4 regions of the Alteromonas sp. KUL17 genome follow, and region 4 is predicted to be linked to each of the others. Evidence: predicted binding sites of a transcription regulator. Region 4 holds the regulator's gene; each other region holds the start of a gene.
The links. Region 4 encodes sigma-54, which starts transcription at its own class of promoters, with help from an activator protein. Its sites were predicted from a motif close to GTTGGCACGNNNNTNGNNT; they were not measured.
Positions count from the first base shown of each region.

Region 1: a site for sigma-54 is predicted at 4,475-4,493, ahead of glnK (P-II family nitrogen regulator). Genes of this name have one in related genera too.
Region 2: a site for sigma-54 is predicted at 5,404-5,422, ahead of flhA (flagellar biosynthesis protein FlhA). Genes of this name have one in related genera too.
Region 3: a site for sigma-54 is predicted at 3,047-3,065, ahead of KUL49_RS13150 (DUF2726 domain-containing protein). Genes of this name have one in related genera too.

Region 1 covers NZ_BJKJ01000021.1:23,733-31,276, reverse strand. The annotation lists gene KUL49_RS16095 (Dyp-type peroxidase) at 1-692, opposite strand, end outside; gene ggt (gamma-glutamyltransferase) at 877-2,568, opposite strand; gene KUL49_RS16085 (ammonium transporter) at 2,790-4,037, opposite strand; gene glnK (P-II family nitrogen regulator) at 4,070-4,408, opposite strand; gene KUL49_RS16075 (hypothetical protein) at 4,690-5,505, shown strand; gene KUL49_RS16070 (AraC family transcriptional regulator) at 5,555-6,274, opposite strand; gene KUL49_RS16065 (DUF808 domain-containing protein) at 6,663-7,544, shown strand, end outside.
Region 2 covers NZ_BJKJ01000010.1:81,913-89,456, reverse strand. The annotation lists gene cheY (chemotaxis response regulator CheY) at 1-173, opposite strand, end outside; gene KUL49_RS10925 (RNA polymerase sigma factor FliA) at 210-941, opposite strand; gene KUL49_RS10920 (MinD/ParA family protein) at 938-1,804, opposite strand; gene flhF (flagellar biosynthesis protein FlhF) at 1,810-3,219, opposite strand; gene flhA (flagellar biosynthesis protein FlhA) at 3,249-5,348, opposite strand; gene KUL49_RS10905 (murein L,D-transpeptidase) at 5,591-7,198, shown strand; gene KUL49_RS10900 (D-Ala-D-Ala carboxypeptidase family metallohydrolase) at 7,191-7,544, shown strand, end outside.
Region 3 covers NZ_BJKJ01000014.1:39,237-46,780, reverse strand. The annotation lists gene gltB (glutamate synthase large subunit) at 1-931, shown strand, start outside; gene KUL49_RS13160 (FAD-dependent oxidoreductase) at 945-2,360, shown strand; gene KUL49_RS13155 (hypothetical protein) at 2,562-3,011, shown strand; gene KUL49_RS13150 (DUF2726 domain-containing protein) at 3,221-3,808, shown strand; gene KUL49_RS13145 (5'-methylthioadenosine/adenosylhomocysteine nucleosidase) at 3,973-4,674, shown strand; gene KUL49_RS13140 (cobalamin biosynthesis protein) at 4,676-5,620, shown strand; gene KUL49_RS13135 (cobalamin-binding protein) at 5,620-6,543, shown strand; gene KUL49_RS13130 (rhodanese-like domain-containing protein) at 6,677-7,081, shown strand; gene KUL49_RS13125 (DUF2721 domain-containing protein) at 7,218-7,544, shown strand, end outside.
Region 4 covers NZ_BJKJ01000001.1:278,353-285,896, forward strand. The annotation lists gene lptA (lipopolysaccharide transport periplasmic protein LptA) at 1-293, shown strand, start outside; gene lptB (LPS export ABC transporter ATP-binding protein) at 296-1,021, shown strand; gene KUL49_RS01150 (RNA polymerase factor sigma-54) at 1,095-2,576, shown strand; gene hpf (ribosome hibernation promoting factor) at 2,607-2,894, shown strand; gene ptsN (PTS IIA-like nitrogen regulatory protein PtsN) at 2,908-3,351, shown strand; gene rapZ (RNase adapter RapZ) at 3,436-4,281, shown strand; gene KUL49_RS01170 (HPr family phosphocarrier protein) at 4,281-4,553, shown strand; gene mgtE (magnesium transporter) at 4,728-6,086, shown strand; gene KUL49_RS01180 (response regulator transcription factor) at 6,137-6,889, opposite strand; gene KUL49_RS01185 (spondin domain-containing protein) at 7,110-7,544, shown strand, end outside.

The DNA.
Region 1 (7,544 bases), on a different contig from region 4:
GGTTCGTCGCCATCGGGCGCAACAGTGCTTGCCCTAACACAATGCGAAGATTCAGACTGTTCGCTACTTACCAAATTGTGTTCTTGCGTGGTGCCCATCACTTGTTCTTGCTGACGGCTTGAAAGACTATTCCAGCGCCTTAAATCGTGGCGATAGCGTTGTATGTGAACATAGCTGCCACCGCTAAAATCAGGGTCATCTTCGCCAATAATGCCGACTTGTCTCCGCTTCATTCCACGTGGATTATCTGCGCCATAGAGAAAACCATTGAGGTCACGGCCATCTAAGTACCTAAACCCTCTTATTTGCTCTACCAGTTCTACATGAATACGCAACAAATCCATCACTTCAATGCCAACCGCATGGCAAATATCCAGCCTATCAGCGCGAATTTGAATGAAGAGATCGCAAGGCATGGTGGGGGCACTTCTATCATCACACTGCATATCAGGAAAAGGGGCAAGCTCAACAGGTATCAAACCGGGGTATACCTCAGCCCAGTAACCGGTGCCAATAGCGACAACGCCGGTTACCATGGCTTCGTAGTGCTCATTCTCAAAATGCTCGAATATATCCAGCACGCGAGATAGTTTGGCGCGTACGGCTTGGCTATCGTCATCAATGACGTTCAGTAGTAAATACTGTGCATGTAAATTTGGCTCAGCGCAGAGGCCTTTTTGTGGTTGTGTCATTGCCGCTCTTGTTGTTATTAACGCCTTGTTCTGACGTTTCGCTGCTGGCGATCATTCGCCGCGCTTTGTTGTGCGAACCTTATCGTAAAGTGTAGCGGCTGCTTCAAACTTTGAAACCCTTTAAAGCGAAGCAGCAAACGGGGGAACAAATTAACTCCGCCGCCTATTATCTACACTAGTGTGCTTAATAGCCCGCGGCTTGTCCATCTTTTCGCGTTTCTGAAGCGCCAAAATAGACACCTTTCTGCTCGTCCCAAGCGATGGCCTGATAGCCACCGAACGCGCCTACCACGCGTTGAAGCTTATGCCCCCGCTCCATGAGTTCTCGCTGAACGGTTTCACTGAACCCCGATTCTAAGCTCACATAGCCACCATCAGTCATCAACGCGCCCGTTGGGCTACTCGACCCACTGTGCAGTATGCGTGGAGCATCCCCCGCTTCCTGCAAATTCATTCCGAAGTCGAGAATGTTTACAATAATTTGCGCATGCATTTGAGGCTGAGTCCCACCGCCCATCACGCCAAAGCTCATCACCGGCTTACCGTTTCTTGTTACAAAAGCCGGGATAATGGTGTGAAATGGACGCTTTCCCGGGCGATATTCGTTAAAGTGCCCTTCTTCAAGGGTAAACATCTCACCTCTATTTTGAAGAATAAAACCTAGCCCTGGAGGTGTCATGCCTGAGCCCATTCCGCGGTAGTTACTTTGAATTAAGGACACCATATTGCCCTCTTTATCAGCAACGGTCAGATAAATGGTATCCCCTTCATAAATACCCGCATCAACGCGATTCGCTGCGCGTTCATTATCTATGAGCTTCTGGCGCTTAGCGGCATACTCTTTCGAAATTAGCCAGTCGACTGGAATATCGTTGAAGTCTGGATCCGCATAGAACTTAGCGCGATCTTCGAAGGCGAGCTTCTTGGCTTCAACAAAGGTATGGATGTAGTCTGCTGAGTTAAACCCCATTCCTTCGATATCATAGTGCTCAAGCACATTGAGAATCTGTAGTGCCGCTATGCCTTGTCCGTTGGGCGGAAGTTCCCACACATCATACCCGCGATAGTTAGCAGAGACGGGCTCTACCCACTCCGAGGTATGTGATGACAAATCCTGGTATGACAAAAAGCCGCCTTGAGACTTCATGTAAGCATCGATAGTGCGTGCGATATCGCCCTTATAAAAAGCATCTCGCCCGCCTGTTGCAATCTTTTCATAGGTCACGGCTAAGCCAGGGTTTTTAAAAACATCGCCTTTTTGCGGAACTTTCCCGTCGATAAGAAAAGTCTCTGCGAAGCCGTCATAATGACCTATTCGCTCTTGATTCATCTGCCAGTAATAGGCAATGACTTCTGAAACAGGAAACCCCTCACGGGCATATTTGATAGATGGCGTAAGCAGCGCAGACATGGGCAGCTTGCCAAATTTTTCGTGTAGTGCAAACCAGCCATCTACAGCGCCAGGGACAGAAACAGGTAGAGGACCGAATTTTGGAATTTGATGCAAACCACGCTCGGCAAACACCGCTTTGGTTAACTGTCTGGGTGAACGGCCAGAAGCGTTTAAACCGACTAGCTTTTCTTCTTTTGCATCCCACACAATAGCAAATAGGTCGCCGCCAATACCGCTGCCTGTAGGCTCAACTAAACCTAACATGGCGTTAGCTGCAATAGCTGCATCAACCGCACTGCCGCCTTGTTTTAAAATATCCAACGCCACTTGCGTAGCTAATGGTTGGCTTGTTGCTGCCATGCCGTTCTTTGCAATAACTTCTGAGCGACTTGCAAAGGGATGCCCCGTTATTCTGTCATAGCCCAAACAGCTGATACTAAAGAAAGCCAGTATCAAAGGTAGAAGTCGCACACTTGCAATCATAACCGTCCTTTTACTAAAACGTTGCCGATAATAAATCTAGCGTCAGTATATCGATTCATAGTGTAGCGTTATTGTCACATTACGCATAGGCTCTTTTCCTAAGCTCAGTAATGAGCTTAAAACACATTGCATGAAACGAAAAAAGCCCCGCATTAGCGGGGCTTAAACGAAGTAATAAGGCATTATTGTTATTGTTGTTTCGTTGCCTAATCGAGACTCTCTTACGAACGGCTGCTTGTGAAGTCTGGGTATGCTTCCAGACCACATTCGCTCATGTCTACGCCGTCGAATTCTTCTTCTTCGCTCACACGTACACCCATAACCGCTTTAATCACTAGCCATACCACTAGGCTCACTACGAATACCCATACAAAGATAGTCGCTGCACCAATTAGCTGACCAGAGATGCTTGAACCATCGTTAGTGAAAGGTACAAGGATAAGACCTAGAAGACCTACCACGCCGTGAACTGAAATTGCGCCCACTGGATCGTCAATCTTAAGCTTGTCTAGTGCAACGATGCTAAGTACTACTAAAATACCACCAAGGCCGCCGAACAAAGTAGCTTGTAATGGTGTAGGTGTTGAAGGCTCTGCTGTAATAGCCACAAGACCGGCTAGTGCACCGTTAAGTACCATAGTTAGGTCAGCTTTACCGAATAGAATGCGTGCTACGATAAGTGCAGCAATTGCACCACCAGCAGCTGCAGCATTTGTGTTCATAAATACAATCGCTACTGAGTTTGCACTTTCAACAGTTGCAGTAGCCAGTACTGAACCGCCGTTGAAGCCAAACCAACCCATCCACAGGATAAATGTACCTAAAGTTGCAAGCGGTAAGTTTGCACCTGGAATCGCGTTTACTTTACCGTCAGCGGTGTATTTACCCTTACGAGCACCAAGCACAAGAACACCAGCAAGAGCAGCAGCTGCACCAGCCATGTGAACAATACCTGAACCTGCAAAGTCAGAGAAACCAAGGTCGCCAAGCGTATACATACCGAATACTGCTTCGCCGCCCCATGTCCAAGCACCTTCCATTGGGTAGATGAAGCCCGTCATAACAACTGCGAACGCTAGGAATGCCCAAAGCTTCATACGCTCAGCTACCGCACCAGATACGATAGACATTGCTGTTGCAACAAATACTACTTGGAAGAAGAAGTCAGCAGAAGGTGCATATGTTGCTGGCTCTTCAGCGACACCTGTTGCGCCATCAGCCATGATACCGCTTAGGAATGGACCCCAGTCGCCGCCACCGTACATAATGCCGTAACCGCAAATCATGTACATAGTGCAAGCGATAGCGAATAGCGCCACGTTTTTAGTTAGAATTTCTGTGGTGTTTTTCGCTCGAACAAGACCAGCTTCAAGCATCGCAAAACCTGCAGCCATCCACATAACCAGTGCACCGCAGATTAGAAAATAAAAGGTATCTAGCGCATACCCAAGTTCAAAAGTGATTTCCATTATGGTTTTCTCCGCAAATATATCGTTGTGGCTTACAGCGCGTCGCTATCCGACTCACCAGTTCGAATACGAACGGCGTGTTCAAGGTCGTAAACAAACACCTTGCCGTCTCCAATTTTGCCTGTTTTGGCAGCGCCAACGATGGCTTCTACCAGGCGCTCTACTTGATCATCCTGAACAGCAATTTCCAGTTTGACTTTAGGTAGAAAATCCACCTGATATTCCGCTCCGCGGTAAAGTTCAGTGTGTCCTTTTTGACGTCCAAAGCCCTTCACTTCGGTCACGGTCAAACCGTCGATACCGATTTCTGAAATGGCTTCACGAACATCATCTAGCTTGAACGGCTTGATGATCGCTGTGACTAGTTTCATGAGTTGCTCCCAGTTTGTTTTGGTTATTCTGTGATTTATGGTCGTGTTTCCAACTATGGGAAGATAAACCAAGAGCCATGCCACAAATGATTAGCCAAATAAATCAAATACATACAAGCAAACGCTTCAAGAACGCACAAAAATAATGCACACTAATGGTGCACTGTTAAAAATTTGCCCAATTTTGAAGCGGTATGAGGTTGCGGTAAGGTGAGAGGACTAAAAAGTGCGATGAAATTAGGAAGGAACTATTCGATAGGGCCCATGGTCTGTTGTTTACTATGACGACTATCACCCCATCTTTCTTTGCGCCTGAGCGCAGCATTGAACACCATTCCGTTGCAAAGAAAACGGCGTGGCGCCCACTATTAATTTCGGGCTGTGCACATGTGTTTGGGGTCATCGTAGTGGTCATACTTTCTCAAATGGGCATCAACAACCAAAAAGCACGAGTAAATGTTTTGGAGCGAACGCCGGAGATAAGCGCCAGACTGTACTACCCCCCCGTTCCACGCCCTCCTGCCCAAGCTAAACCACAAGAAACTAAACCAATCGATGTTTCCCCTAAAAGGCAAGAAATTGAGTTGAAGCCTGACGCAACCAAAGCGACTGAAGCACTTGATAGTAAGAATGAAATTGTAGAAAGCCCTGCGCCCAAGCAGCAGAAAAATGCTGAGCCCGATACACAGCAGGTACCCATTGAAAGTAAGCCGACTAATACACTGCCGTCGCCCACTTTATCAAAAGACGCAAATCGGCGCGCAGGCTCGTTGAATCTATCGGTAAAAGATGGCGCAGCCCTCTACTTTGAAAAGTATCACAGTGACAAAGTCGCTGAAGACGCAGAACAGGCAGCAAAAGCATTTCAAGAGCGTAAAAATAGTCCTGTGCTTAGCGGGCCAAGCACACAGCAAATACAAGCTAATGAAAATCGACGCCCTTCAAAACGCGTAAACTGTAGCAGTACGACCAATAAAACTTTGGCGATATTGAGTGGGATTGCTGGTGGAACCTTAGAATGCACCAAAATGGACGACCACAAACGTTTTATAGAAGCCAGAGTCAATAAACTTCCTAAAGACGAAGAGATTAACTAGTTGTCTCTATCAACGATTTACCGACATGTGAGGTAAGCCCTTATCACAGTCACTTTCTTTTGAAAAACTTAGGGGGTTGCCCGAAATACGCTTTAAACCGTCTACTGAATGCTGGAACATCGTCATATCCCGTCAATTGAGCAATACTCGACATTGGTGTATCCGTATTTCTTAACAGTGCTTTGGCCTTTTCCATTCTCACTTTCACAAGATAATCTCGTAAACTATGCCCGGTGGCCTCTTTAAAACGTATTTTGAATTGCGTTGTTCCCATGCAGGCTATCTGTGCTAACTCCCCCTGAGTGAAGCCTCGAGAAAGATCTCGATGAATATAACTTAATACAGGAGTCATTCGCTTATCCATACCACATCCCTTCAAGGATGTTTCTAGCAAGGTTAAAAATAGCGCCAATATTTCTTCATGGCCTTGGTCAGCAAATTGGCTAATTTGAATCTCTACAAACGATAAAAATGCCTGTAATGCTGACGTTACCTGAAATATCGGGTGCAACCTGTCATTTAAATTAACTGGCACATACTCCAAGTCCGCCACAATAAATTTTGACAGTTCGTTAGCGCTAAAATAATGGACCTCATTCGGCGCTATGCATACGCCTTCGCCTACGCCTACTCGCCCGCTAAAATTATCGATTTCTATCAAGATATGCCCGTTGATGGGCAGCACTAACTGAAAGTAGTTGTGTTTATGGCGGCACGTTTGCTTTGTATATGAGCGTACGGATAGCGATGGAATTGAGCTGTCAGTCATTTTATTGCTCCCAACAGTCCATATAAGGTAATACTGAACTTTTGCTTAACTCACCGTTTATTTGCATCTATTTCCTTGCCGTTAACTCAGTACTCTCTGCCGTTAGACTAAGCACTTTTATTCATTTTGTCACAAATACGTGCAATATTTGATACGCCTAGGAAGGCGTCGAACACTACGTTTAAGGGTAAGTAAAGGGTTGAACTAAAACAATTACTGAAAATAAATGAATACCAACTGTCACCACATTTTTTCCACCGACGGCGCCATTAAAAACTGTGATTTATCAGCTTTATTCCTGATTGTATATCACCCATGTTTTAAGTACGCTAAGCTGCTATTCACTGGGGATTACTCTAACTGTAATACATAACAAAGGATACTCGACGTGGCCGCAGCTAACTTACTTGCCCTACTTGATGATATAGCAACGTTAATGGACGACATCGCAACCATGTCGAAAGTCGCTGCGCAAAAAACAGCGGGCGTTTTGGGCGACGATTTAGCGGTAAACGCCGACCAGGTTCAAGGCGTTAAAGCCGACCGAGAGCTACCTGTTGTGTGGGCAGTAGCAAAGGGCTCACTTATTAACAAAGCAATATTGGTTCCTGCGGCGTTGGCCATAAGTGCTTTTGTTCCCTCACTTATAACCGTCCTTTTGGTACTAGGCGGGTTATATTTATGTTTTGAAGGTGCAGAAAAACTGCTGCACAAATACCTTCCCCACGAAGATGAAGAGAAAACACGAGAAGCCAGAATAGAAGCACTTACCCACGAAGATGTGGATATGGTAGCGTTTGAGAAAGATAAAATTAAAGGCGCTATACGCACCGACTTCATACTGTCTGCTGAAATCATTGTTATTGCATTAGGTACTGTGACCGATGCAACACTTACTACGCAAATTGGTGTTCTAGTAGCATTAAGCTTAGCCATTACCCTTGGCGTTTATGGGCTGGTAGCGGCACTAGTTAAAATGGACGATGTCGGGCTTTACATGCTTCGCAAGTCGTTAACAGGTTCAATGAACACCCTTCAACGATTTATTGGCAGAGCGCTATTGGTCGCCGCCCCCGCTCTAATGAAGACCCTTGCGGTAGTAGGTACTGTGGCTATGTTTTTAGTCGGTGGTGGCATCCTCACTCACAGTATTGGTTTTTTGCATATTATTACCGACTGGTTTACCGCACTTATCCCTAACGCATCGCTGGTAATGTCTATACTTGCTGATGGTGTTGTTGGTATTGCTGCTGGTGTGATCATTGCGCTA
Region 2 (7,544 bases), on a different contig from region 4:
TTCCAATCGGTAACTACGAAATCGAAATCACCTTGCTGCAACATAGGCAATGCAGTACTTCCGTCATCCGCTTCCTGGATGTTGGAAAAACCCAAATCTTTAAGTAGGTTTTTGATGATACGTCTCATGGTAGAAAAATCATCGACCACGAGAATTTTCATGCTTTTGTCCAAAATAGCCTCCAGTGAGGGGTTAATTGTTATTAATTTCTATTCTTCGTCAGCTTGCCACGACTTCATTCGTGATTTGAGTTTTAACATGGCCTGACTGTGAATTTGACTGACTCTCGATTCACTTACATCAAGAACCTCACCAATTTCTCTTAGGTTCAGCTCTTCATCATAATACAGCGAAAGTACAATCGCTTCTCTTTCAGGTAATGTCGTAATTGCATGGGCAAGCGCTTTTTGGAAAGCGCCTTGCATCAAATCTTCCAGTGGTGCGTCGCTACCTCGATTTTGCTCTGTCGAAATAACATCTTCTGACACACCTAAATCTTCAATACCTACCAGCTTTCCGGCATTTACTTCATTAAGCATTTGGTGATAGTCCTGCAAGCTTACATTAAGCTTATCAGCAATATCAGAATCTCTAGCATCGCGGCCTGTTTCGCTTTCTACTTGCGAAATTGCTTCAGTGATCGCTCGACCATTTCGGTGGACTGAACGCGGTGTCCAATCCCCTTTGCGAATTTCATCTAGCATAGCACCGCGAATGCGAATACCGGCAAACGTTTCAAAGCTGGCTCCTTTTGAACCATCAAAGTTTCGCGCGGCTTCTAATAATCCAATCATGCCTGATTGAATTAAATCGTCTACAAGAACACTAGCCGGCAATCGCGCTATCAAGTGATGCGCTATACGCTTAACCAATGGCGCATGTCTTTCGACTAACTGCGCTTTATCGGTTTGTTGTTGATAAGCGGCTGCCTTGCTGTTCAACGCTGACTTCCTACGGCTTTTTCTGCAACTAATTGTTCAATGAAAAACTCTAAATGGCCACCTGGCTGCGCTGGAATAGGCCATGTTAAGGCTTTACTCGCCAACTGTGTTATTGCAACGGCTGCCGGTGAACCTGGGTAAGCATCGACAATGGCTGTTTGTTTACGCACTGCTTTACGAATGTTCTCGTCAAACGGTACTGTCGCCACTAATTCTAGTGCAACATCTAAAAAACGCCCTGTCACTTTGCTTAATTTACTAAATAGCTCTTGGCCTTCTCGCACGTCGCGCACCATATTAGCCACAACTTTGAAGCGGAAAACACCGTGCTCTCTATTCAGAATTTTTATCAATGCATACGCATCTGTCAATGAAGTAGGCTCGTCACACACAACGACCATGATGTCTTGTGAGGCTTTTGAAAAGCTCAACACCATGTCTGAAATACCTGCCGCTGTATCAACGATAAGCACGTCAATTTGCGAGCGCAGCTCACTAAAGGCACGAATTAGGCCAGCGTGTTGCGTTGGCGACAATTCTGCCATCGACTGCGTGCCTGATGTGGCAGGGGCAATCTTTATTCCGTGCGGACCGGTCACTAATACTTCATCAAGTGTACATTCGCCGGAAAGCACGTGGGATAAGTTTTTCTCAACACGCAAACCTAACATAACGTCTACGTTAGCAAGACCGAGGTCCGCATCGAGAACCATTACACGTTTACCTTGCTTCGCCATGGCGATAGCGGTGTTCAATGTAATGTTTGTTTTACCTACGCCACCTTTGCCACCGGTGACGGCGATTACTTTGATTAACCGTGATTGCTTCATTTTTCTTAAGCTACTCGCTTGGTCGTCAATCATACTGCTTATGCTGTTTTAATTGCGTTGTTACCACTAGTATGATTCAAACCGTACTTTTTATAAAGCTTTGCAGCAGCGGAAACCAAAGATTTCGCTTCTGCAATCTTAATGTCTTCAGGTACTTTTTGACCATCGGTGACATAACTAACCGGTAATTGGTATTCAACCGCTGCACTAAGCACCTCTCCTAAAGAGTAGCACTCATCTAACTTTGTGAAAATACAGCCACTTAGTTCAATATCATCATACGCTTGAATGATTCTCTGCAAAGCAGGATATTGCGTATTTGCTTGCGCTACCAAATATTTTTTAACATTTGGCATTTGTCCGTTATCAAACTGCTTAATTTGTTTAATTAATCGACTATCTCTTTGACTAAATCCAGCCGTATCAATCAATACTAGTCGCTTATGACGAAGTTGGAATAATAAATCCGCAAGTTCTTCACTAGTCTGCGCTTTTCTCACCGTGCAGCCAATAATCTTTCCGTATGTCGCTAGCTGCTCATAGGCGGCAATTCTATACGTATCGATGGTAATCATCGCAACCGACTCTGCACCGTATTTTTGCGCATAGCGGGCAGCAAGTTTCGCAACGGTAGTTGTTTTACCGGTACCTGTTGGTCCTACTAATGCAACAGCACCTTGTGCGCTAAGTATATCGTTTCCTGTCACATTTATGCGATTAGCCAATAGGTTAAGAAGATATACCCATGCATCTCGTTCGTTGTAATGTGACGGCGTATAGCTAATAAGCTGTTTCGCTAACGCGTTGCTTAACCCCATATCGGTTAAACGGGTGATTAGATATTGATGAACAGGTTTTTGACGTTTGTTTTTAGCTTCCATCAAGTCGGCCACTTGATATTGCAATACATCGCGAAGAGACGCTAGCTCTTCCTTGATTTGCGCAAGCTCCGCTGACTGCGTCACAGCGGTATCATCCATACTCGACGCTTGATGCTCTGGGAAAGCGTTCTGACGAACTGGTTCATGAGAAGACTGCTGGGCTTCTACGTCGTCAATAAAGGCTTCTGAGAAGTCTAAGTGCGAAGCAATTTCATTGGCGTGCTTAGCATTTGCTGTCATTGGTTGGTTAGGTTGCGCGGGACTCGCTACGCCATTATTTCCACCGTGCTGCTTTTCTAGCAGTGCTTTAAGGCTATCAGGACCGTCGTCACCAATGATTTCGCTCAAGCTAGGCACTGCCTTTTGGCCAGGTGTTTTTGCAGCGGCTTGTGGAGACGCTTTCGGCGTAAACAACTTCGCTTCAGGTTCTTTGTCGTAGGCTGCGACAAGCTCAATACCGTCAGCGACTTTGCGATTTGACATGATCACAGCGTCACTGCCCAATTCAGCTTTAACTTGGCTTAACGCCTCACGCATATCTTTGCCGAAGAAACGTCTAATTTTCATTGCAACCTCTCCAATCACCCAGTGTCAGATTATTGACCGACCGAACTGACTATTTTTATTTGTTTGTCGTCAGGCACTTCTTGGTAAGACAGAACATGAAGCCCAACAACCGAATATTTTAAGAAGCGAGACAGAACGGGTCGTAGCATGCCTGAGGTAAGGAGTACTGCAGGCTCTCCTTCTAACTCTTGCTGCTGACTGGCTTGCTGCAATGATTTTTGCAGCTTGTCTGCCAGACCTGGTTCTATGCCAGCGCCATCTTCGCCACCTGCTTGAAGTGACTGGTGCAACATCTGTTCCAACTCTGGCGCCAAGGTTATGACAGGTATCTCTTTTGCACCTTGAGTAATTTCTTGGACAATTAAACGTTTAAGGGCAATACGCACTGCGGACACTAAAACATCGGGGTCTTGGCTGCGCGTGCCGTACTCACTGAGTGTTTGCACGATTGTACGCATATCGCGAATAGGCACGCCTTCAAACAATAAGGTTTGCAGTACCTTCACGACGGTGCTTAGAGGAAGAATGTCTGGTACTAATCCTTCAACCAGTTTCGGATGCTGCTTGGCAAGCATATCAAGAAGTTGTTGCGCTTCCTCGTGCCCTAATAATTGATATGCATTGTTAGAGAGTAATTGGCTTAAATGGGTCGCTACAACGGTCGCAGCGTCTACTACTGTGTACCCAAGGGTTTGTGCATGCTCCCGTTTATTGGGCTTAATCCATACTGCGTCCAAGCCGAACGCGGGGTCTTTAGTGGCACGCCCTTCTAATTTACCGAACACTTGCCCTGGATTAATAGCAAGTTCTTCATCGTGACTGATGATGGAATCGCCTATCGTTACGCCTAGCATAGCGATGGTGTAAGTGTTGGGCTCTAAATCCAAGTTATCGCGAATGTGGACAGGCGGAATAAGGAAACCCAGCTCTTGCGATAGTTTCTTACGTACGCCTTTAATGCGCGTCAACAACTCGCCACCTTGGGATTTATCGACAAGAGGGATTAAGCGATAGCCCACTTCCAATCCGATGGTATCTACCTGCTGAACATCATCCCAGCCAAGCTCTTTCACTTCAGGCGCAACCGATTCATCTTTTACCACATTGTCTGGCACTTTGGGCTCTGCGGCCTTTCTCTTTTCTTGAACCGACTGCCAGTAAGCAAAGCCTGCAATCAAGAATGAGAACCCTAAGAATGCGATATGAGGCATCCCAGGAATGATACCCATCACAAATAGAACGCCCGAGGCTATATAAAGAGCTTGATTATTACCAAGCTGACCGCGGATTTCTTTGCCCATTTCCTGGGTCTCGTTTTCACGAGTAACGATAATGGCTGTAGCGACCGAAAGTAACAATGAAGGAATTTGCGCCACCAAACCATCACCGATGGTCAATATGGTGTAGATTTCTATAGCGTTACCGAATGAAAGCCCGTGCTGAATCATGCCAATAAAAAGACCACCGACAATATTAATTAGCATGATGAAAAGGCCTGCGACCGCATCACCCTTTACAAATTTTGACGCACCGTCCATCGACCCGTAAAAATCCGCTTCTGCGGTAATCTCTTCACGGCGTTTACGTGCTTGGTCTTGATCTATATACCCTGCATTTAAATCAGCATCTATGGCCATTTGCTTACCGGGCATAGCATCTAACGTAAAGCGAGCGCTTACTTCTGAAATACGTCCTGCGCCTGCGGTTACAACTTTGAAGTTGATAATAAGAAGAATGGCGAAAACAACAATACCTACGGCGTAGTTACCACCAATCACGACCTCACCGAAGGCTTCGATAACTTTACCTGCTGCATCGCCGCCTTCATGTCCGTAAAGTAAGACAACGCGAGTAGAAGCCACGTTAAGCGCTAGTCTCAAAACGGTAGCGATAAGTAACACCAAGGGGAAAATGCCGAAATCTACTGGACGCTGGGTAAGTACAGCCACCAAGATAATGACTAGCGACAACGCAATATTAAAGCTAAACAGCACGTCCAGTAAGAATGGCGGCATAGGCAATATAACCATGCCCATAATTGCCAAAAGGACGATGGGTGCGCCTAAACCACTGGTAAAATTTTGCAGCTGATTTTTATCGAATCGCTGAAGATAACCGGATAACTGCATGGCTTGGTGTCTCTCTATCAGAAAATTGACGCTTTATGTGAATCTTCTAGTGAGTTTTCAACTAACGTGCCAGCTTTGTGTTTTACGCAAAAGTTATCCAAATCTGAGCTGTAATCATGCGTGATTACTGTCTACAGTGACTTGTATAGAGCGATTAAGATTTTGTATCCGAGGGACATACGAACAGTTTATAATTACGTCACTATTCCTAGGGCCTACTCTTCGTTTTAAAAGGATTATTCATGGTAGTACTACAAAACCGTGTTGCAACGTTTTGTTGGGTCAGCCTTGTCATCATGCTGACTTTTAGTCATGTAGCTCATGCATCTAAACAACCTAACTTACGACAGCGTGTGGAGAATTTGCTAGTTGATTCAGTGGAGATATACGGTTCACAAAATAGTAACCCATCTCGTGTGCACAATAGAGTTTTGGTAAGCGAGGTCTACACTCAACAGGGCTATCAGCTTATATGGTTTGGTACTAGTGATGCTGAAAACCGTCTTCAGGAACTCCTCCATGAAATTGCTGATTCAGAGTTACATGGCTTCTCGCCCGAGTATTACCACGCGTCAATGCTCGAAAGTCGCGACGCCAATACGGCACTCTTAGATGTACTAGCAACCGATGCCTTCATCAGTCAAACTCTGCATCGATTAAATGGGCTTGTTAGCCCCGCCAATGCAGATTCGCAGTGGTTCCTTAAGCAAAGAGAAGCGGATCCTGTGGCATCGCTAAATCACGCATTAACTAACGGTGTATCAGCAACTCTGCAAGCAATGTGGCCATCACACCATGAATACCAGTTACTGTTAGAAAAAAAGCGTAGTTTACTCACGGCAGTTTCTACAGTTACCACACAAATTCCAGTTGGCCCAACACTTAAGCTGAACTCAACGAGCGAAAGAGTTGTGTTGCTGAAGTCTCGTCTTTTAGGGCCAGGCACCTATTCAGAGTTATTCGATAAAGATTTACTGGACGCGGTTAAGCAGTTTCAAATGTCTGCGGGCTTAGAGCCAGATGGTATTGTGGGAAGTTCCACTTTAGAAGCATTAAATGCCACCACGTTTTCTTGGTTAGAAAGAATCGATGCAAACTTAGAGCGTTGGCGATGGCTTCCTCATCAAACTTGGTCAACATATTTACGCGTTAACATTGCGTCGTTTCAGTTGAGAGGGTTTACTGAAGGTGAAGAAACACTGGGAATGCCTGTGATTGTCGGTACGCCAGTGAGACAAACGCCCGTTTTCGCTGAATCAATGAAGTATATGGTGTTTAACCCCTACTGGACCGTGCCTTTCAGTATAGCCACTAAAGACAAGCTGGCGAAATTAAAAACCAATCCTTCTTTATTGGTCGAGCAAGGTTACGAAGCCCAGCCCGCCGGTGTCAGCGGCTTCAGCCCTGTCGATGAATTTGATTGGACAAATGTTAGCCGTGGTACGTTTCACTATACACTCAGACAAAAGCCCGGGCCGCACAATGCCCTTGGTAAAGTGAAATTCATGCTTCCAAATAAGCATGCCATTTATCTTCACGACACGCCCGACCACAGCCTTTTTTCGAAATTAGAAAGGAACTTTAGCTCTGGCTGTATCAGAGTCTCTAACCCTTTGAAGCTGTCTCAATGGGTACTCACTCATTCAGGCCAGACAGAGGCAATACCGCAAGCTGAGGAATTACTTCAAAGTGAAGAGACCAGTACACTGTATTTGAAGAAACCGATACCGGTTCTTATTGTGTACTTCACAGCGTTTGCAGATGAAGCAGGAACCATTGTATTTCGCCGCGATGCATACAATCGGGACAGCCATATTATTGAGAAATTGAAGGAGTTTAAACGTGCGTAGGTGTTTGTTAGTGCTGATTGCTCTTTTAACTGCAGTGCGCGCCGGTGATGCGTGCTCCTTTGACAATGACATGCTCAACTCTAAGCTTGCTATTAATGGAAATATGGTTCCCTACCCTATTTTCTCTATTTTTGTAATGCCGAATAAAACGTTCACTGTTGAGTTTGACAACAAAAGCCATACTGGGAACTTTCAATTTCACCATGCGAACGGTGAAGCACTAAAGACGAGTTCGAACCTTCCAATAGTTAGCGGGGTTGTGGGGAAAGCGCCAATAATGGCACCTAAGAAATCAGGGCACTATGTACTTAAAACCACCAACGCGCAGTCAGGTGAAACTGCGACG
Region 3 (7,544 bases), on a different contig from region 4:
GCAAAACCGTTTAGATTTGTCTCCGTTGCTAGCGCAGCCTAAAGCAGGCGACCATACGCGCTTGTTCTGCTCACAAACGACTAACGCGCCTGTCGATAAAGGTGAATTGAACGCGCAGATGCTTAAAGACGGCCAGCAAGCGGTTGTTGACGGTAAATCTATTACCCTTAAATACCCAATCCGCAATACGGATCGCTCTGTCGGCGCATTGCTATCAGGTGAAATCGCTAAACACCACGGTAACCACGACTTTGAAGATACACCTATCAAGGTTGAACTTACCGGTACAGCGGGTCAGAGCTTCGGTGTGTGGAACGCTGGCGGCCTACATATGCATCTTGAAGGCGATGCCAATGATTATGTAGGCAAAGGTATGACTGGCGGTAAGCTTGTTATCCACCCGCCGCGCGATATCTCGTATGACGCCCACGACAGTGCCATTATGGGTAACACCTGCCTTTACGGTGCAACAGGCGGTAAGCTGTTTGCTGCTGGCCGTGCTGGCGAGCGCTTTGGCGTACGTAACTCTGGTGCTATTGCGGTAGTTGAAGGCATTGGCGATAACGGCTGTGAATATATGACAGGCGGTATTGTAGCTGTACTTGGTCCGGTTGGTGTTAACTTCGGTGCAGGTATGACAGGTGGTTTTGCTTATCTTATGGATGATGGCGACGACCTTGATAACCGCGTGAATGCCGAACTGGTCGATGTAATGCCAATTGAAGATAAAGCAATTCTTGCTGAACACTTACGTGGCTTAATCAATCAGCATTACGAAGAAACAGGAAGCGAGCACTCATTGTCTCTGCTTACTGATTTCGCCGCAACGCTGAAACGCTTCAAGCTTATTAAGCCGAAAACCAGTGATGTGAAAAACTTGCTTGGTCACATCAGTCGTTCAAGTGCTGAATTACGCATTCAGGCTCAGTAGGAGGATTTAGTTTATGGCAAAAAACGTATATCAATTTGTCGATGTTGAACGTATTGATCCGCCTAAAAAGCCGATCATGGTACGTAAACATGAATTCGCGGAAATTTACCAGCCGCTAAGCCAATCTCAAACCGAAGGCCAAGCAGATCGCTGCTTGGACTGCGGTAACCCATACTGTGAATGGAAGTGCCCCGTGCACAACTATATTCCTCAGTGGTTAAGCTTGGCAAATGAAGGCCGCATTTTAGAAGCTGCGGAATTGTCTCACAAAACCAACAGCTTGCCTGAAGTATGTGGCCGCGTATGTCCACAGGACAGACTGTGCGAAGGTGCATGTACGCTGAATGATGATTTTGGCGCTGTTACCATTGGTAGTATTGAAAAATACATTACCGATACGGCATTCAAAATGGGCTGGCGCCCAGATATGTCTGACGTGGTATGGACCGATAAGAAAGTGGCGATTGTAGGTGCAGGCCCTGCTGGTCTTGCATGTGCTGATATTCTGGTTCGTAACGGTGTTAAACCTGTTGTTTACGACAAATACGAAGAAATTGGTGGCCTACTTACATTTGGTATTCCGTCTTTTAAATTAGAGAAAGACGTAATCAAGCTACGTCGCCAAATCTTTACCGAGATGGGTGTTGAGTTCGTACTTAACACTGAAATTGGTAAAGATATCCAGTTCCAGGATTTGCTTGATAAATACGATGCAGTATTTCTGGGCATGGGTACGTACAAGTCGATGCAAGGTGGCTTCGACAACGAACACGTTGAAGGCGTATATGATGCACTTCCTTTCCTTATCGCCAACACCAACCGCGTAATGGGCCTTGAAAAGGACCCCGCTGACTTTGTTGATATGAAAGGCAAGCGCGTAGTAGTACTAGGTGGAGGTGATACCACGATGGACTGTGTTCGCACGTCAATCCGCCAAGGCGCTGCACAAGTTACCTGTGCATATCGCCGTGATGAAGAAAGCATGCCGGGCTCTCGCCGCGAAGTTGTTAACGCAAAAGAAGAAGGGGTTGAGTTTAAATTTAATCTTCAGCCGCTAGACATCGCAGTAGACGAAAATGGTAAAGCGTGTGGCGTTAAGCTGGTTAAAACTGAAATGGGGCCGCCTGACGCCAATGGACGCCGCCGCCCTGTTGAAGTAGAGGGTTCAGAGCACGTACTAGAAGCTGACGCGGTAATTATCGCCTTTGGTTTCCAGCCAAGCCCTGCGCCATGGTTTGCTGACTTCGGCATTATGCTTGATGAAAAAGGTCGTGTGCGTGCGCCGTCGGCTGGCAAATTTGCATTCCAGACCTCTCACCCGCAAGTATTTGCCGGTGGTGATATGGTGCGTGGTAGTGACCTGGTTGTTACTGCTATCGACGAAGGCCGTAAAGCCGCAGAAGGGATTATGGACTATATTGGCGTTTAACCTTCGCTAACTAAGGCCTATTGTCCATTCACGAAAAGCTCGATAGTTCTGCTATCGAGCTTTTTTTATGCACACTTCGATGATACGGAAAATGCTAAAAGTATACGTTAATAGACCAAGGTTTAGTTGAAGCGCGAGCGTTACGACTCTACTATCGTTTAAGCAATTAAAGACATCGCACATCGGGTGAAGAATCTATCTATGCAGCATTTAAACATTAAGAAACTTACATTTTGTCTAACACTGGCGATAGCAGCGAGCAATGCCAGCTTAGCTGATACCATTGCTGTTGACGCTTCATTAAATGCGCAAGTTAACGATCAAACCAAGAAACAAAGCGTCAACTCTTCACCTAGTAAGCCAAGCATCATGTCTTGCCCTTCTGATTTTCAGCAAGTTAAGATTTCTGATGATGCAAGACAATGCCAAGCATTTGACGAAAGCAAGACAGCAGTAATGGTTTACCACTCTCCTCGCTCCCCGAGTGAATTACTGAATGTTTACCAAACGGCGCACCCCGCTTTAAAAACTCACACGCCAGTTAGCGGCCGCACGTTGTTATCCTCAGAAGATAAAGGGGTCAGAGTAATAATCAGTCCAGATAATACTGGCTCTCAAGTGGATATTCTTGTTACATCCACAACGAAATAAGCCCTTTTAGCAAGACAACTACGAATTCTACTCATGTTGGCATCTGCTTTGCAAAATCATCAATAACTACTCCACGGTAACAGTGAGTGTCATTTTTATGACGCTCAAACTGCAAACGGAGCCCAAGCTTTTTTCGATATAAATACTTTAGCGGGCTTCTTTATTATGCATTCCGTGGGCTTTAACTATTGATATTTGCGAGGGTTACGATGGAATTGGCAATTATTCTAATGATGTTACTTATTGTCGTTGCACTGGGTGCCATAAAGTTGTCAGACGGCGGTGTCGCATTTCCATTTAGGCGAAAGCCGCAATTGTTCACCCCCGTTGAGCACTCTTTTTTAAACTTTATCGAACAGGCTATGGGAAGAGAGTTTCGCATAGTGTGCCGTGTGCGTCTTAACGATTTAGTGGCGGTTCGCCAGTCTGCAAATAAAAAGACGGCAAGCCAAGCCATCAGCAGAGCTTCTAGCAGACAGCTCGACTTTGTATTAGTAGATAAACACGACATGAGTCCTGTTCTTGCTATCGACTTAGTTCATAGCCAAGGCAAAGATGGTTATAAATCACAAAAAGACTGGTTTGTAACCGGAGCACTTGATGCTGCCGGCCTTCCTCACGCAAGAATTAAAGTGAAGTCTGGTTATACCGTTGACGATATTCGCGAGTGTTTGGAAAACAAACTCATTCCATATCGTCGTTTACAGCAAAAAATGGCACAGCTGCCAACGCATAATCCAGAGCCACCAAAGCGCCCGACTCGCCCAGTGCGTTCAAGCAGACCAGCTGCCGCTTAAGACATAAGCCCACTTCCCCTGGCCTTTGTTGCTTTGCTATTTTCTTACTCTCAAATAGCGGTAACAGAGGCATTTTTCTGTCAGTTTGCCCGTTTTCCTTATACAATTAACGCATTCAACAGCGTATTCACGCGTTAAACTCCCTCAACTCCGTCGGTAAAGTTATGAAAAAAATTGGTATTTTAGGTGCAATGGACGAAGAAGTTGCGCTACTTAAAGCGTCACTTTGGAATGTAAAAGAAACCCAGTGGAAGCACCTGACGTTTTACGAAGGTACACTTAACGACATAGAAGTGGTGCTAGTAAAATGCGGTATTGGTAAAGTGGCTGCAGCAATTGCTACTACTGTACTTATCGAACAGTACGCCCCTGATGCTGTTGTCAATACCGGTTCTGCCGGAGGTTTCGACAAGAATCTAAACATCGGTGATTTAGTGATCGCCAGTCACGTTATTCACCATGATGCCGATTTAACCCATTTTGGCTACAAGCTCGGTCAATGCGCAGGTATGCCTGAAGATTTCCGTTGCGATACAAGGTTAATGGAAGCCGCTCGTAGTGCTGCCACAGGCATTACGTCGCTTCAGTCGACAACAGGTTTAATCTGTACGGGCGATGCGTTTATCGGTAGCGACGAAGCTGTAGCAGAACTGCGTGAAAACTTCCCAGACATGAAAGCGGTTGAGATGGAAGGTGCAGCTATAGGTCAAACTTGCCATATGCTCGACACGCCTTTCCTTGTCATTCGTTCATTGTCGGATATTGCAGGAAAAACGTCGTCAGTGAGCTTTAAAGAGTATCTAGACACTGCCGCTAAACACTCAGCACAATTAGTTATGGCAATGATTAAGGCCCTCGCAAAATAAGATGACAGAGGTAATTAGCGACCCGCAATACCAGTCGCTATTCGTACTTTGGCTGGCTATCGCCGTTGACGCATTATGGCGCTGGCCCCAAAGTACTCATCCATTAACGCTCATGCGCTACCTCGTTCAGCAAATGGGGCGCAAAGTGGTGCCCTCTCGCGAATACGGTAGGTCTCAGCACTATATTTCAGGCTCATTAGCCGCCCTAGTTCTTCTTGCGCCATTGGTAGTATGTGTTGCTATCTTGGTGTACATGGCCCAATACCCCGTATTCTTTGAGGCGATTATTCTTGTCGCACTGCTCGACTACGGTTACCAGCGTCAACAGTACAAAAAAGTGCTGGCGAGTGTGGGAAGAAATAAAAAATCACTCGCACGTGAAATGGCGCAAACCATTACTGCACGTCAATGCGATTCACTTTCCGATATAGGAATTGCCAAAGCCGCGATAGAATCGCTATGGCTGAAGTTTCTTTATCTTTATTGCGGCGTCATTTTCTACTTTGTAGTGGCAGGTCCCATAGGCGCACTCATTTATCGATTGCTTTTGCTCACATCTTGGCAGTGGCATTACCGAACCCCTGCAATGACTTTCTTTGCCAAACCCGTACGCAATCTTGTTTACTTACTTAATATGCCGCCCGCGGTCATTGGTGGTCTAGCAACACTACTGGTCAGCCATCCTATTAAAGGGTTTCGCGCCATAAAGCGCTCCCCAGTGAAAGATAAAACGTCGCTACTGCTTGCGCTTATGGGCGGTGTGCTTGATATTAAACTCGGCGGCCCAGCAATTTATGCCAACAAGAAGATTCGATACACCCGCGTGGGAGGCGCTAACGAGGTAAAGTACTCTCACATGTTGACAGCCAAAAATACGGTTACTCATGCCATGATTGCGGTTAGCGCCTTCGCATCGTTAGCTATGCTGGCAATGGCCGTAGCCTAATGAAAACAGCAGTTATGATGAAAACCATTTTTTTTGTAATTTTAAGCTATTTACCTCTTCTCACATTTGCTAACTCAGAATCAGATGCCGAGACAAAGCACCTAGCTCATTCAGATCAATTTGCTTCTGCCGATGTTGCACCAAGCTCGGAATCAAGCGCCTTATCAAATTCCGTCGAGCTAAAGATAGTCAGCCTTGCGCCCCACCTTACCGAATGGGCATTTAGTTTGGGCTTAGGCCCTAACCTTGTAGGTGTAAGCGACTATAGCGATTATCCTGACGCCGCGAAAAATATTAAGCGGGTGGCGGATTTTCAAGGTGCCGATATCGCTACCATTGTGGCGTTAGAACCTGATTTAATTCTTGCATGGGATGGAGGCAATAAGCCGCAAGATATCCATAAGCTTTCCTCGATGGGTCTAAACGTATTTAGCAGCAAGGTCGAAAATATCACTGATATAGCCAGCGAAATTAAAAGGCTTGGGGCACTTACAAATACGCAAAAGCAGGCAACCCAGCTCTCCAATGATTTTCTCAAGGAACTAGCCGAACTTCGAAGTAAATACGACAAATCCTCGCTTATACCAGTATTTTATTATTCGTGGACTGCTCCACTTATGACCATCGGTCCCAACGCGTGGGGTAACCAACTGCTGAATGTGTGTGGTGCTCAAACATTATTTGCAGACAGTCCTGTAGACTATCCTCAAGTCGCATTAAAAGATGTACTTACTCGCCAACCTCATGCACTCATTGCGGCATCTAAAAGTACGCATTCAGAACTTGAGGTATTCTGGCGTGATCATCGCTCTTTCCTCAAAGCCCCCTTAATTGTTGTGGATCCAGACGTCACCAGTCGGTTTTCATTGCGATTAATAAATGAACTAAAAGTACTCTGTAAAGGTATTAAAGAAAGCGCATAAGCGTTATACTTAAGTCTAGACCTGCTGGGCTGTTTTCAATTGATACACACCGACTTGGCTCAATTTAAGCGCCTTTGTGTAACAGAATAAGAGCAGGTTCTAATCTTCTATAAAAAGGTAAGAGTTTTTATTCATGCGGATTGTTGTTGCGGGTTTTCTAGTTGTTATCAGTGTTGCATTGTTTGTGTCGCTTCAGTGCACAGCGAAAGCGACCGCGCAAGCCTCTGTTGCCGCATCACCATACCTTATCGAGCGAGTTGCAAACAACGACTGGCTCCTTATTGATGTTCGCTCTCCGCAAGAATTCGCCGATGGTCACATTCCTGGCGCAGTAAATATGCCCCATGAAAATATCAATGACTACCTTAGCGAATTAGAAGGCCACAAAAACAAGCCTATTATCATTTATTGTCGTTCAGGCAGAAGAGCCAAACTGGCAATGAAAGTATTGGAAGAACTCGATTTTTCTGAAGTCATGCATTTAGAAGGCGATATGTTAGGCTGGAGTGCCGCTGGCATGACAGTTGACCGAATGTAGACTCAATATTCCGCCTTCTCCTTCGTATTAGTCTTTGGCACTAAAGATGTTGTAAGTTCAACCTCTTGGCTGATTACTGTGTGTAACTGAGCCCCTGTGATACACTCTTTTTACTCGACGATTGTATGAAACACCCATGAAAATAGATATTGCTACTCCGGCCATGTTATTTCCGGCGATTTCTTTATTGCTTCTAGCCTATACCAATCGCTTTTTGACGCTTGCAACTATTATCCGAAACTTTTCAAAAGAAGAGAGAGATGAGAATACTCAAGCACAAATAAAAAACCTTCGATTACGTATTCAACTTATTAAGCGAATGCAAATAGCAGGTGTGGGTAGTTTTTTTCTTTGTGTAGTATCCATGCTAGCGATATACCTCACCTATCAACAGGTAGGAAACTGGGTGTTTGCTGCAAGTTTAGTATCACTTCTGTATTCACTATGGATGTCGGTAAGAGAA
Region 4 (7,544 bases):
CAAGCTACTCCCAGCAATTGGAAGACGGCACGCCAGTTTCGGCAAAAGCTAATGAAATACGCTATGAAGTGGTAAACCGAACGATTTCTCTTGCCGGAAACGCAGAGTTGAAACAAGACACCAGTAAAGTACAGGGTGACAACATCACGTTCGATATGATTACCGAGCAATTGCTAGCGACTGGCGGCGCAGGTAAGGATGGTGAGGGTCGAGTGACCACAGTATTCACACCTGAGACCATTCGCAAAACTTCGTCTAAGAAAGACAAAAAAGACAACGAGGGCAATAAATAGCAATGGCAACTTTGAGCGCTAAAAATCTTGCTAAGGCTTACAAGTCAAGACAGGTTGTTCGAGATGTAAGTCTGTCTGTCTCAACGGGTCAAATTGTTGGTCTTCTTGGCCCAAATGGCGCTGGTAAGACCACTACATTCTACATGATTGTTGGTTTAGTGAATCTGGATAAAGGCAAGATTGAAATCGACGACAATGAGCTAACTCATCAGCCCATGCACGAGCGTGCACGCCGCGGAATAGGCTACCTACCGCAGGAAGCCTCTATTTTCAGAAAGCTCACAGTGCATGAAAATATCATGGCCATTTTGCAAACCCGTAAAGATTTAAATTCACAACAGCAAGAAGAAGAAGCAGATGCGCTACTTGATGAATTTAATATTAACCATATACGTAATAGTACGGGGATGAGTTTGTCAGGGGGCGAACGCCGTCGCGTTGAGATTGCCCGCGCTCTGGCAGCAAAACCGCAATTTATTTTGTTAGACGAACCATTTGCTGGTGTTGATCCGATATCAGTTAATGATATAAAGAAGATAATACAACATCTTCGCGATAGGGGGATTGGAATCCTTATCACGGACCATAACGTACGAGAGACATTGGATGTTTGTGAAAAGGCGTACATTGTGAGTCATGGCGAGCTTATTGCGCAAGGAACGGCGGAACAGGTTTTAAGTAATCAAAAAGTAAGGGATGTATACCTAGGCGAACAATTCAGGCTATAGTTAATGTAACCGAATTGTCATTTTTCAGTTTCGCTCTGGTATATTCAATTTAGAGCATTTAAATAAGACGTAGATGAAACCATCTTTACAGCTAAAATTTAGCCAACAACTTACCATGACACCACAGCTTCAGCAGGCCATTAAACTGCTGCAGCTTTCTACACTTGATCTTCAACAAGAGATCCAAGAAGCGCTCGATTCTAATCCGCTATTAGAAGTTGAAGAAGGTAACGACGAGCCGCAACTAGAAAAGAACAATATCGACAACGATGACAGCGGCTCTGAGGCCACTGCTTCTGCATCTAGTGACACGTTAGAAGCCGGCGATGCACTTGAGAAAAACGATCTTCCCGATGAGCTGCCAATCGACAGCACATGGGACGAATACTACTCTGCTTCATCTTCGCCAGCTCCAGGTCCATCCAATGACGACGAGCAAATCTTCCAAGGTGAGACTACTGAAGATATTCAAGAGCACCTTCTTTGGCAAATGCGCCTTACCCATTTCTCGGATACCGATCGCGCAATCGCTACAGCAATCATCGACTCTATTGACGAGTCAGGTTATTTAACCGTTACCCTTGACGATATTTTAGAAGCGGTTAACGATGATGATATGGAAGAGCCGATTGAAATGGACGAAATAGAATGTGTGCTAAAGCGCATTCAGATGTTCGACCCTATTGGTTCTGGCTCACGCTCTCCACAAGAATGTTTGATGGTGCAATTGCGCCAATTTTCAGAAGACACACCTTGGCTTGCTGAAGCAAAGCAACTGATTGAAGAGTACTCTGACTTACTGAGCAGCAAAGACTATCGTACGCTTATGCGTAAAAGCCGATTGAAAGAAGATCAGCTACGCGAGGCAATGCGTTTACTGCAAACCTTGAATCCTCGCCCAGGTAGTGCTTTAGTTACTAAAGAGCCTGAGTACGTTATTCCTGATGTCTCAGTAACCAAGAAAAATGGCCGTTGGGTGGTTGAGCTGAACCCCGACAGTCTGCCTAAGTTAAGCGTAAATCAACAATACGCTGCAATGAGTCGCCGTGCCAAGAATAGTAGCGATTCACAATTCATCCGCTCACACATGCAAGAGGCTAAGTGGTTCATAAAGAGCCTTGAATCTCGTAACGAAACCTTAATGAAGGTTGCAAACTGCATTGTGCAGCAGCAAATGGGCTTTTTTGAGCACGGCCCGGAAATGATGAAACCAATGGTGCTAAATGATGTCGCAGAAATGGTAGATATGCACGAATCCACTATTTCGCGAGTGACAACGCAAAAGTACATGCATACGCCACGTGGAATCTTCGAATTGAAGTATTTTTTCTCAAGCCACGTTGCAACAGAGTCTGGTGGTGAATGTTCATCTACAGCGATTCGTGCATTGATCAAGAAATTAGTGGCCGCTGAAAAGCCTAGCAAGCCGCTAAGTGATAGCAAGATTGCTTCATTGTTGGCCGAACAGGGCATTAAAGTTGCCCGGCGAACAATAGCAAAGTACCGGGAATCGTTGTCGATCCCGCCGTCGAACCAACGCAAAAGCCTTATTTAATCGGGCTTAATAATATAAGGAAGACGAAATATGCAAATCAACCTTACTGGTCATCATGTCGAAATCACCGACTCTTTGCGTAATTATGTCGATACGAAGTTCAGCAAACTTGAACGTCACTTTGATCACATTTCTAATGTGCATGTCATCCTGAACGTTGAAAAATTAAATCAAAAAGCCGAAGCGACCGTTCATTTAAGTGGCGCTGAAGTATTCGCATCCTCAGAAAATACCGACATGTATGCGGCGATTGACAGCATGGTTGATAAACTCGACCGGCAGGTAATCAAGCATAAGGAAAAACTGAAAAAACATTAGTAGTTAATTAAGCATGGATATACAAGCCATCGTAAGTCTGGACCGCACCGAGTGTGCGGTTCAGTGTAATAGTAAAAAGCGAATTCTTGAGATCATCGCTGATATCGCTGCCAAGCAAAACGAGAACATTGATCAGGCAACGGTACTCAACAGTTTGATGGCTCGAGAGCGTATGGGTAGTACAGGCATTGGCAATGGTATCGCCCTGCCCCACGGACGCCTGCCGGGCCTCGAGAAAGTGATTGCCATTGTTGTAACCAGCACGCCAGCAATTGACTTCGACGCCCTTGACGAGAAACCCGTAGACATCTTTTTTGCGCTACTCGTTCCTGAGGAACAGACCGAAGGACACCTTCAAACGCTGGCCACCGTGGCTGGTAAACTAAGCGACAAAGAAACGATTAAAGCAATACGTCGCGCAACGACAAGCGACGATATTCTATCTGCATTAAGTTAAACATTAAGCGCCTATTAACCGTTTAGTAGGCGCCTAATTCAACAACGCGTATGTGATAAAACCAGAGTATTAGGGAGAAAGTAGGTGAAGCTGATAATAATCAGTGGTCGTTCGGGGTCTGGTAAGTCTGTCGCACTTCGCGCATTGGAAGATTTAGGTTATTACTGTGTTGATAATATCCCGGTAAACTTACTTCCCACCTTAACCCATACAGTTGTTGACGAGTACGATCAGGTTGCGGTAAGTATCGATGTGAGAAACTTACCTAAAAATCCTGACGATTTGGTAGAAATTTTAGACTACTTGCCTTCTTCGTGGTCGATGACCATTGTTTACATTGACGCGAGCGATGATGTACTGGTTAAGCGTTTTAGCGAAACACGTCGTCTTCACCCTCTCGCCAAGCTTAATAAATCGCTTTCAGAAGCCATTAAAGCCGAGTCTGCCCTACTTGCTCCTATTGCTGAACGCGCAGATTTATATTTAGACACAGATAAGCTTACCATTCACCAACTGGCTGAGTTAATTCGAGAGCGTATCCTGGGTAAGAAAAGCTCACGCCTTGTGCTTGTGTTTGAGTCTTTTGGCTTTAAGCACGGTATTCCTAAAGATGCGGATTACGTTTTTGATGCCCGCTTTTTACCTAACCCCCACTGGGAGCCCGACCTTAAACACCTGACCGGATTAGACGCACCAGTAGAAGTATTTTTGGGGTCGCAGCCTGTAGTGACCAAGTTCATTTGGCAAATTCAGAATTTAATAACGACATGGCTGCCTCATTTAGAGCGCAATAACAGAAGTTACGTAACCGTAGCAATTGGCTGTACTGGTGGCCAACACCGTTCGGTTTATATCGCACAGACCCTGTCGAAAACCTTCAGTGAAATACACCCTGATGTACAAATTCGCCATAGAGAGCTGAATCAGTAATGACTATTCAAAAAACGCTAACTATCGTCAATAAGTTAGGGTTGCATGCAAGAGCGGCGACCCAACTGGTTAAATTGGCTAATCAATTCGACGCTAAAATCATCTTAAAAAAAGGCGATAAAGAAGCAGACGCAAGCAGTGTATTGGGATTAATGATGCTTGAAAGCCATCAAGGTGAACAGGTAGACGTGATTGTGGACGGCAGTGATGCTGTTGATGCACTTGCAGCTATTGAAGAGCTTATTGAGGGCAGATTTAACGAAGACGAATAGTATTACTTGCCCAATCCATTGACCAATTAATCGACACTTAGCGCAGTTATCTTAAAATCCTGCGCAAAACCTACGCAATTATCATGACAGACTCATCATAATTGCGATATTCTACGCCCACTTAGGCTCTATGGCCTGCATTGTTCATCTTTTAGCTTGTAGGAATAACGCCTTATGGCAGAAGCGCTTGTTTCTAAATACGTACAAACTCAGTTACGCGCACTCAACGCTGCGTTGACCAACGGTCAATTCGTATCTGTACGTAAGCTTCTGCTTGAATTACCGCCTTCAGACGTCGCCCACATTCTTGAATCTAGCCCTAGCAGAACCCGTGACGAATTATGGGAGCTCATTGATGGTGACTTTCACGGCGACATTTTAGAAGAACTGTCTGACGATGTTCGAAACGGTATCATTACAAAAATGCTTCCCGCTAATGTGGTTGACGCACTTGAAGAGATGGATACCGATGACTTAGCAGAGACGCTAAGCAGCCTTCCCGAGCCAGTATTGGCCGATATTCTAGATTCGATGGATGCACAAGATCGTGTGCGCGCAGAGCAAGCGCTGTCTTACGGTGAGGAAACCGCTGGTTTCATCATGAACACCGACACCATCACTTTACGTCCCGATGTGACCATTGACGTGGTTCTGCGCTATATCCGCTTAAAAGGCGAGCTACCTGAGAATACGGATACGTTTTACGTGGTAAACCGAACTGATAACCTTGTTGGTATTGTTCCGGTTACCCGTTTACTCACAGCAGATACCGACGATAAAGTGTCTGACGTTATGGACGAGGAATCTGAAGCGATCCCTGTGAATATGCCAGACGACGAAGTGGCAAGCCTGTTCGAGCGATACAATTGGCTTTCAGCACCTGTTGTAGATGAAAACCATCGCTTAGTGGGCCGAATTACCATTGATGACGTGGTTGATATTATTCGTGAGGACGCCGAGCACTCGATGATGAGTATGGCGGGTCTTGATGACGACGAAGATACCTTTGCACCCGTTATGCAAAGTACCAAACGACGCTCGGTGTGGCTGGCGGTAAACTTAGTGACGGCGCTAATGGCTGCGATGGTGAGTGATCTATTTGAAGCAACGCTCAGCCAACTGGCTGTGTTAGCTATATTAAATACCATTGTCCCCAGTATGGGCGGTGTAGCGGGTAATCAGACGCTAACGCTAGTTATTCGCGGTATGGCACTAGGCCATGTTAACGCGAGTAACTCACGATGGCTTATCAGTAAAGAAATATCCATCGGCTTTTTAAACGGTGCCATTTGGGCGGTGCTTATTGCCTCTGTCATCGCGTTATGGAAACAAGATTACATGCTGGGCGTAATTATTGCCTTTGCCATGATGGTAAACATGATTGCAGCTGCTTTAGCGGGCGCAACCTTACCTATGATCATGAAGCGTCTTAAGATAGACCCTGCCCTAGCTGGCAGTGTTATCTTAACTACGATAACCGATGTAGTGGGTATTTTTGCTTTCTTAGGTACTGCGACGCTGTTTCTAATTTAAGTTAATTTTGAACTCTCATGCCTGATAGGGCATGGTGAGCTAAAAAATACTCATGCAATAAGCGCTTTCGCTATATATCCATTGACGTTCAGCTTGTAACCCACACCCCAGACGGTTTCTACTAGCTGTCCACCATTTTCAATACTGTTGATTTTATCAAGCTTAGTGCGTAAACGATTTATATGGGTATTCACCGTGTGCTCGTAGCCTTCGTGGTTATAGCCCCACACCTCACTGAGCAATTGATTGCGAGAAAAAACTTGGTTTGGATGACGACAAAAATAATCCAGTAGCGCAAACTCCCTAGCCGTTAACGTTAGCACTTGGCCATTTAAGGTTACGCTATGAAATCGCTGGTCGATTTTAAGGGGTCCTATTTCGATGCGCTCTTCACTACCTTGAGATGGTCTTAAATGTTCTTGGCTAGGCATACTTCTGCGCATATGGGAGCGAATACGGGCAATAAACATACGTGCATCAAATGGCCCTGATAGATAATCATCTACGCCTACTTCATAGTAGTTTGCTTCATCTACCTCTTCGTCGGCCACATCGCCTGTCATCGCGTCACTTTCCACTGCCATCACCCAACTTTCGGGGTTCGTATCAACAAGGCCTTTTATACGATTAAGACAGATAATATTTCCATGCGACTCAACAATAACGAGCGAATAATGCTGCGCCTTAAGCAACGACTCTGCGGATTGAAAATTAGAGACTGCGTCGTAAAGAAAGCTATGCTTACTTAAGCATTGCGATATGTTCTGTTGAAACTTATTTCCACTGTAGATGATAAGGATCATATCTCGCTCCTAATTCGCCAATAAAAAACAAGACCAGTGTGTTCGTGGTTTTCTTTCACAGTGATTACAATTTTTTTAAAAAATATAAATTCAGAATTTATAACAGCACTGTTATTTATTGAGACGAATCTGTGTGCGTTTTGTGAAAGTTCTGTGATGAATTGGACATTTTACTGCCCTAAATTTTTATGCGATTTAAGCCATAAATAAGGACAATAAAATGAAATTCACTAAACTTGCTAGCGCAACGCTTTTGTCGCTAGCAGCAGTATCAGTAAGCCAAGCTGTCACTTTAGACATTGAAATTACCAACCTGACTCAGGCGCAGAGTTTTACGCCGCGTTTAGTCATAGCTCACGATGACACCGTCGATGCCTTTGAAGTTGGGCAACCTGCGTCATCAGCTCTAGCGTGGTTAGCTGAAGCTGGTGTTATTGACGACGAACAAAATGCTGATTCAAGCGGCGCAAACTTTGAAGCGTTACTCGGCCCTGTTGATACCGACAATGGTTCAAATACGTGGCACCGTTTTGGCGGACTTCTCGCGCCGAAAGCTACGTTAAGCTATCCCTTCGATACTATGGACAAGCCATATCTTTCGCTACTTTCCATGCTAATACCTACTAACGACGCTTTTGTTGGTATGGACAGTATT